Linked DNA regions of Metabacillus sp. B2-18. The protein of the gene in region 2 interacts with the protein of the main gene of each other region in a pairwise test. Links are inferred from orthologs where the notes say so. Each region holds a gene or a part of one and is shown on either strand. Other genes may lie near its edges.

What was found.
Region 1: the proteins of tuf (region 2) and LPC09_RS18285 interact in binary tests that used the Bacillus subtilis proteins (3 or more experiments, as listed by UniProt). The link is inferred for Metabacillus sp. B2-18 from one-to-one orthologs.

What each region holds. Positions count from the first base shown.
Region 1 is NZ_CP088245.1:3,584,772-3,588,260, reverse strand. Bases 1-2,787 are described here. They hold LPC09_RS18285 (rod shape-determining protein), read left to right. Parts: upstream 1-776; coding sequence 777-1,799; downstream 1,800-2,787. Other genes in these bases: mreC (rod shape-determining protein MreC), read left to right, coding at 1,984-2,787; ltrA (group II intron reverse transcriptase/maturase), read left to right, coding at 1-250. Outside these bases: more of mreC, read left to right, coding at 2,788-2,916; rod shape-determining protein MreD, read left to right, coding at 2,913-3,431.
Region 2 is NZ_CP088245.1:138,198-142,492, forward strand. Bases 111-3,001 are described here. They hold tuf (elongation factor Tu), read left to right. Parts: upstream 111-906; coding sequence 907-2,097; downstream 2,098-3,001. Other genes in these bases: fusA (elongation factor G), read left to right, coding at 111-791. Also shown: more of fusA, read left to right, coding at 1-110; rpsJ (30S ribosomal protein S10), read left to right, coding at 3,364-3,672; rplC (50S ribosomal protein L3), read left to right, coding at 3,716-4,295. UniProt on the Bacillus subtilis protein: GTP hydrolase that promotes the GTP-dependent binding of aminoacyl-tRNA to the A-site of ribosomes during protein biosynthesis.

The DNA of each region.
Region 1 (3,489 bases), 3.4 Mb from region 2 along the record:
ACAATCAGTCGATATAATTGAAAATACGTTACTTTACGGTGGCAGAACAAGCCTCATTGAACGCCTCTTAGCTGAAAAGTGTGAATGGTGTGGTGCAGAAAATGTTCCATTAGAAATGCATCATGTCAATAAACTTAAAGATTTAAAAGGTAAGAAACGATGGGAACAAACCATGATTGCAAGAAATCGCAAGACGATTGCCATGTGTGTAAAATGCCACCATGACTTACACAATGGAAAGTTAGATTGATAAATGGAAAGCCGTATACTCTGAGAGGAGTACGTACGGTTTGGAGGGGAGTTCTTGGAAACCTACTTAGGCAACTAAGCAAGGCGCCGGGTTCTTACCCTACTTTAAGGAAGCTTTAAAAAGATCTGCAGCTTCTTTAATATGCATCCATAATCATCCTTCTGGTGACCCGTCACCGAGTAGAGAAGACATTGAGGTAACAAAACGGTTATCAGAATGTGGAAAGGTGTTAGGCATAGAACTTTTGGACCATCTTATCATTGGTGAACAAAAATTTGTTAGTCTGAAAGAAAAAGGCTACATGTAATACTTTTTTTTTTGAGCAATTACGATATAATAAGTCTTATGGGTTTTTTAGGGTCACCAAAAAAGCTCATGTTTTTATGGAAGATGAAGAAAAGTTACGAAAAAGAACTCACTTGTTAGTAACGAGCAAGCTAACCTCAAAAAGAAGAAAGTTGCATTCTGTCAATTTTCATAAAAATAAGCAAAAGCATATTTCGTTTCAGAAAGGAAGATACACCCTATGTTCGGTATTGGTACAAGAGACCTTGGAATAGATTTGGGGACTGCAAACACACTTGTGTTTGTTAAAGGAAGAGGAATTGTTGTTAGGGAGCCATCTGTAGTTGCTCTGCAAACAGACACAAAGCAAATTGTTGCCGTTGGTAATGATGCAAAAAACATGATCGGACGTACGCCAGGAAATGTCGTTGCCCTTCGACCAATGAAGGATGGCGTTATTGCGGATTATGAAACAACAGCAACAATGATGAAGTATTATATTAAGCAAGCAACGAAAACAAAAGGTGTTTTCTCAAGAAAGCCTTATGTTATGGTTTGTGTTCCTTCAGGTATAACAGCGGTAGAGGAAAGAGCAGTTATTGATGCAACAAGACAAGCAGGTGCCCGTGATGCTTATACAATAGAAGAGCCATTTGCTGCTGCTATCGGTGCAAATCTGCCTGTTTGGGAACCAACAGGTAGTATGGTTGTTGATATTGGTGGAGGAACGACGGAAGTAGCCATTATTTCACTAGGTGGAATTGTTACAAGTCAATCAATTCGTGTTGCCGGTGATGAAATGGATGAGGCTATTACTACATACATTCGCAAAACATATAACTTAATGATTGGTGATCGTACGGCTGAAGCGATCAAAGTAGAAATTGGTTCAGCAGGTTCTCCTGATGGCGTGGAAAACATGGATATTCGTGGACGTGACTTATTAACAGGATTACCGAAAACAATTGAGATTACGGCTGAGGAAATTGCCGAAGCCCTAAAAGACACGGTTTATATGATTGTTGATTCAGTGAAAAATACATTGGAAAAAACTCCACCAGAGCTTGCTGCGGATATTATGGATCGTGGAATTGTGTTAACAGGAGGGGGAGCCCTTCTTCGCAACCTTGATAAGGTGATTGGTGAAGAAACGAATATGCCGGTATTAATTGCAGAAGATCCGTTAGATTGTGTTGCAATCGGAACAGGTAAAGCTTTAGAGCATATTCATTTGTTTAAAAATAAAGCTAGAGACAGTCGTTAACTTTTGTAAGCAATAGTTTTATAAATCAGGCTGGTACTGACTCGCAGTGCTGGCTCTGTTTTATGTTAGTAAGAAGAATAAGATTCTCCTGCAATAATAGGATAAAAAAGACAAAGGTTTTCGCCATTCTACTTGGCGCTAAGCCGAGTTTTTCTACTAAATTAGAAATAAGAGGGTGTTCATCATGCCACAGTTTTTTCTAAATAAACGCCTTATCTTGTTACTAGTAAGTGTGATCGTTTTAGTGGCATTGATTGGTTTTTCTTTAAAAGATAATCGAGAGCTATCATGGCCGGAACAATTTTTGCAAGACACCGTAAGTGTTTTTCAATCAATTTTTCATAAGCCTGCAACATACGTATCAAACTTCTTTGAAAATGTGAACGATTTAAAAAATACGTATGAAGAAAATGAGCTACTAAAAAGTAGACTTGATGAATATATGCAGCTTGAAGCTGATTTACAAGAGTACAAAATTGAAAATGAAAAACTAAAGGCTGAGCTTGGAAAGGTTGCCGATTTAAGGGATTATAATCCAATATTTTCAGCTGTTATAGGTCGAAATCCAGATAAATGGTATGACTATGTATCCATTGATAAAGGAGAACAAGACGGGGTTGAGCCGAACATGGCTGTTGTCACAGCACAGGGACTGGTTGGGAAAGTAAAATCAACCTCTCAATTCACATCGACTGTACAACTTTTAAGTGCAACAGATTTGAAAAATCGAATATCAGCTGAGGTGCAACCACTGCCAGTAGCAGATGGTGATGAAAAAGAAAACGACACAACTAAAAATAATGAGAAAATTACAGGGTTAATTGAAGGTTATGACGAAGAAAAAGGAGCCCTTCTGCTTCGTCGAATTGAATCAAATGTTAAGCTTGTGGAAGGTCAAAAAGTCATAACAGCAGGCATAGGAGGAGTTTTCCCTGGAGGAATTCTTATTGGGGAGATTACCGAAGTAGAGCCTGATTCTTATGGGTTGGAACAAATGGCCTATGTAAAGCCTGCAGCTAATTTTTACGATATTGACCGGGTATGGGTAGCGAAGCGAAACGCAGCATCAGAAGATCCGGTGGAAGCATTGGCTGAAGAGGAGGAGGAGGAATCTTGAGACGTTTCATTCTTCCTTTTCTTGTCTTTTTTTCTTTTATAAGTGAAAGCATCTTTGCACATTTAGTTTCACTTTCATTTATATCCGAAGATTATATATTTGTTCCGAGATTTATTTTAATTTTTGTCATTTTCATAACTGTATACTTAAATCGTACCCAAGGTATGTTATTTGGCTTTATATTTGGACTTTTACACGATATTATTTATATTGAAGTCATGGGAATTTATCTTTTTGCATACGGATTCTTGGCCTATCTTATATCAAAGGCAATGAAGGTACTACATGGACACGTATTAATTGTATTATTTCTTACTCTCTTAGCTATATCTGTGCTTGAATACTATGTTTATGGAATTAACTATTTAATTGATGCAACAAAAATGTCTCTCTATGATTTTACAACGTTAAGGTTACTTCCAACCTTGGCAATGAATCTTGTTGTTGCTGGTTTATTTATTTATCCATTAAAAACATTTTTAACGAAATTAAAGTTGGCAGAGTCAGAGGATTAAGATTAACTGGCAATGAGGTTCCTATAACATTCAATATAAAATGAATGATATGATTACA
Region 2 (4,295 bases):
AAGAAGAAGATCCAACATTCCGTGCTCATACTGACCCAGAAACTGGTCAAACAATCATTGCGGGTATGGGTGAACTTCACCTAGATATCCTGGTTGATCGTATGAAACGTGAATTCAAAGTAGAAGCTAATGTTGGTGCACCTCAGGTTGCTTATCGTGAAACTTTCCGTCAAGGAGCAAAAGTTGAAGGGAAATTTGCACGTCAATCTGGTGGTCGTGGTCAATTCGGACACGTTTGGATCGAGTTCGAACCAAACGAAGAAGGTAAAGGCTTCGAATTTGAAAACAAAATCGTTGGTGGGGTAGTTCCACGTGAATACGTTCCTGCAGTTCAAGCTGGTCTTGAAGATGCAATGCAGAACGGTGTTCTTGCTGGTTTCCCATTAGTTGATGTAAAAGCTGCTTTAGTAGATGGATCTTACCATGACGTTGACTCAAGTGAGATGGCGTTCAAGATCGCAGCATCTTTAGCACTTAAAAATGCTGTATCAAAATGTAGCCCAGTAATCCTAGAGCCAGTTATGAAGGTAGAAGTTGTAATTCCAGAAGAATACATGGGAGATATCATGGGAGGAGTTACTTCTCGCCGTGGACGTGTAGAAGGTATGGAAGCTCGTGGTAATGCTCAAGTAGTACGTGCTATGGTTCCACTATCTGAAATGTTTGGTTATGCAACTTCATTACGTTCTAACACTCAAGGACGTGGTGTATTCACAATGCACTTTGATCACTATGAAGAAGTTCCAAAATCAATTTCTGAAGAAATTATCAAAAAAAATAAAGGTGAGTAATTGATTTTACCCCCTTTTATGAAGTATAACTACTTATGTGAGAACAGAAAGTGATGTTTCACTTTCTGTTACATATATCCCAAAAAAAAATAGAACTCTAAGGAGGATTTTTAGAATGGCTAAAGAAAAATTCGACCGTTCCAAAACGCATGCTAATATCGGTACAATCGGACACGTTGACCATGGTAAAACAACTTTAACAGCTGCAATCACTACTGTACTTGCTAAGCGCAGTGGTAAAGGTGCAGCGATGGCATATGATATGATCGATGCTGCTCCTGAAGAGCGTGAGCGTGGAATCACTATCTCAACTGCACACGTTGAGTATGAAACTGAAACTCGTCACTATGCACACGTTGACTGCCCAGGACATGCTGACTATGTTAAAAACATGATCACTGGTGCTGCTCAAATGGACGGTGGGATCCTAGTAGTATCTGCTGCTGACGGCCCAATGCCACAAACTCGTGAGCACATCTTATTATCTCGTCAAGTAGGTGTACCTTACCTTGTTGTATTCTTAAACAAATGTGACATGGTTGATGACGAAGAGTTATTAGAACTAGTTGAAATGGAAGTTCGTGACTTACTTTCTGAGTACGATTTCCCAGGTGACGATGTACCTGTAATCAAAGGTTCTGCTCTTAAAGCACTTGAAGGTGAAGCTGAGTGGGAAGAAAAAATCGTTGAACTTATGAACGCTGTTGATGAGTACATCCCAACTCCAGAACGTGACACTGACAAGCCATTCATGATGCCAGTAGAGGACGTATTCTCTATCACTGGTCGTGGAACAGTTGCTACAGGTCGTGTTGAGCGTGGACAAGTTAAAGTTGGTGACGTAATCGACATCATCGGTTTAACTGAAGAGCCAAAATCAACTACTGTAACAGGTGTTGAAATGTTCCGTAAGCTTCTTGATTATGCTGAAGCTGGTGACAACATCGGTGCACTTCTTCGTGGGGTTGCTCGTGATGATGTTCAACGTGGTCAAGTACTTGCTAAACCAGGTACAATCACTCCACACACTAACTTCAAAGCAGAAGTTTATGTATTATCAAAAGAAGAAGGTGGACGTCACACTCCATTCTTCACTAACTACCGTCCTCAGTTCTACTTCCGTACAACTGACGTAACTGGTATCTGCCAACTTCCTGAAGGTATCGAAATGGTTATGCCTGGGGATAACGTTGAAATGACAGTTGAGCTTATTGCTCCAATCGCGATTGAAGAAGGAACTAAATTCTCAATCCGTGAAGGTGGACGTACAGTAGGCGCTGGCGTTGTAGCTTCTATCCAATCTTAATTTGTAATTGATAAAAGGCGAGCATATATTGCTCGTCTTTTTTTGTATATAAATTTAAACACTAATGTGAATGGAGTTTATAAATTCGATGAAACTCCAAATGATGGCTAATTGTAGAAAAATAACTTTCTTAAAGAGAATGATGAACAAAGGAGGTGAAAATGAAGAGAGAATTGGTCTTCATAAGGAGAATGAAGAACAAAGGAGGTGAAGATGAAGAAAGAGATGGTCTTCATAAAGGGAATGAAGACCAAAGATGATAATAATGAAGAGAGAAATGGTCTTCATAAAGAGAATGAAGACCAAAGATGATAATAATGAAGAGAGAAATGGTCTTCATAAAGAGAATGAAGACCAAAGATGATAATAATGAAGAGAGAAATGGTCTTCATAAAGGGAATGAAGACCAAAGATGATAATAATGAAGAGAGAAATGGTCTTCATAAAGGGAATGAAGACCAAAGATGATAATAATGAAGAGAGAAATGGTCTTCATAAGGAGAATGAAGACCAAAGGTGATAATAATGAAGAGAGAAATGCTCTTCATAAGATGGATGAAGAGCAAACATATTGTTAATGAAGAAAGAGATGATCCTTATTACCAATATGAAGCAAGAACGAGGTTATATTTATATGAGAATTGAACTCATAAGAGCACTCACTTCTCTATAAAAATAACACCAAGACAATCAAGCTGCTCAAATCCTATAAAAATATGATAAGATACTTCTCTTGACACCCAGTTCATCAATTTCGATTGCCATAAATAAACCACAATCATAAATCTCGTATTATACCTTTTCAGTAATAAGCACGAGTACCTACAAAAAATGCATACATCTAATATTCCTTGGTACTTCGATAAATGAATTAATTCTATTTCTACTATATAAATAAGTTTTCTCTTAAGTCGTATCTGATTATTGAGACATAAATTAGACTGAATAATGATCATCTTAATAAGATCTTTCTTTTAAAAAAGATTATTTCACTTACATTTCTAATACATGAATAATAAACCAACAATGATATCCTTGATATCTTTATACATTCTATGTATAATATGAAAAGTGCTCAAGAAACTAGGTATTTTAAATAGTTCTTGCATCTAACATAAGTTTTATGTATAATAGACAATGTTGGTCTTTGACTGCGATGAAGCAGGAGGTTGCCGATACACACGGCCGCTTTGCCATGGCGTGTGTAGGGAAAATTCTTGCGGAGAAAATGTCTATTTTAAAAGTAGGCGAAAAGGAGGGAAAATAATGGCAAAACAAAAGATTCGTATCCGTTTAAAAGCTTATGATCACAGAATTCTTGATCAATCTGCAGAGAAAATTGTGGAAACTGCAAAACGTTCTGGTGCAAATGTTTCTGGTCCAATTCCGTTACCAACAGAAAGATCAGTATACACAATCCTACGTGCAGTTCATAAATACAAAGATTCTCGTGAGCAATTCGAAATGCGTACGCATAAGCGTTTAATTGATATCATCAGCCCAACACCACAAACAGTTGATGCTTTAATGCGTCTTGACTTACCGTCAGGTGTTGATATTGAAATCAAATTATAATTTTTTAAAATAAATGATTGATAATTTATAGGAGGTGTGACTCATGACCAAAGGAATCTTAGGAAGAAAAGTCGGTATGACGCAAGTATTTGCTGAAAACGGTGATTTAATTCCGGTAACTGTTATCGAAGCTACTCCAAACGTGGTTCTTCAAAAGAAATCTGTTGATACTGATGGATACAACGCGGTTCAATTAGGATTTGAAGATAAACGTGAAAAGCTTTCTAACAAACCAGAAAAAGGACACGTTGCAAAAGCTAATACTGCACCTAAGCGCTTCGTTAAAGAACTTCGTGAAGCTAGCTTAGAGCAAATCGAAGTAGGTCAAGAAGTCAAAGTTGATATTTTCACAGCAGGTGAAATCGTAGATGTAACAGGAGTTTCTAAAGGGAAAGGTTTCCAAGGCTCTATTAAACGCCACGGACAATCTCGTGGACCAATGTCCCACGGTTCTCGTTACCATCGTCGTCCAGGTTCAATGGGACCTGTAGCACCTAACCGTGTATTCAAAAACAAACTATTACCAGGTCGTATGGGTGGAGAGCGTATTACTGTTCAAAACTTAGAGATCGTTAGAGTAGATGCAGAACGCAATCTATTATTAATCAAAGGTAATGTACCAG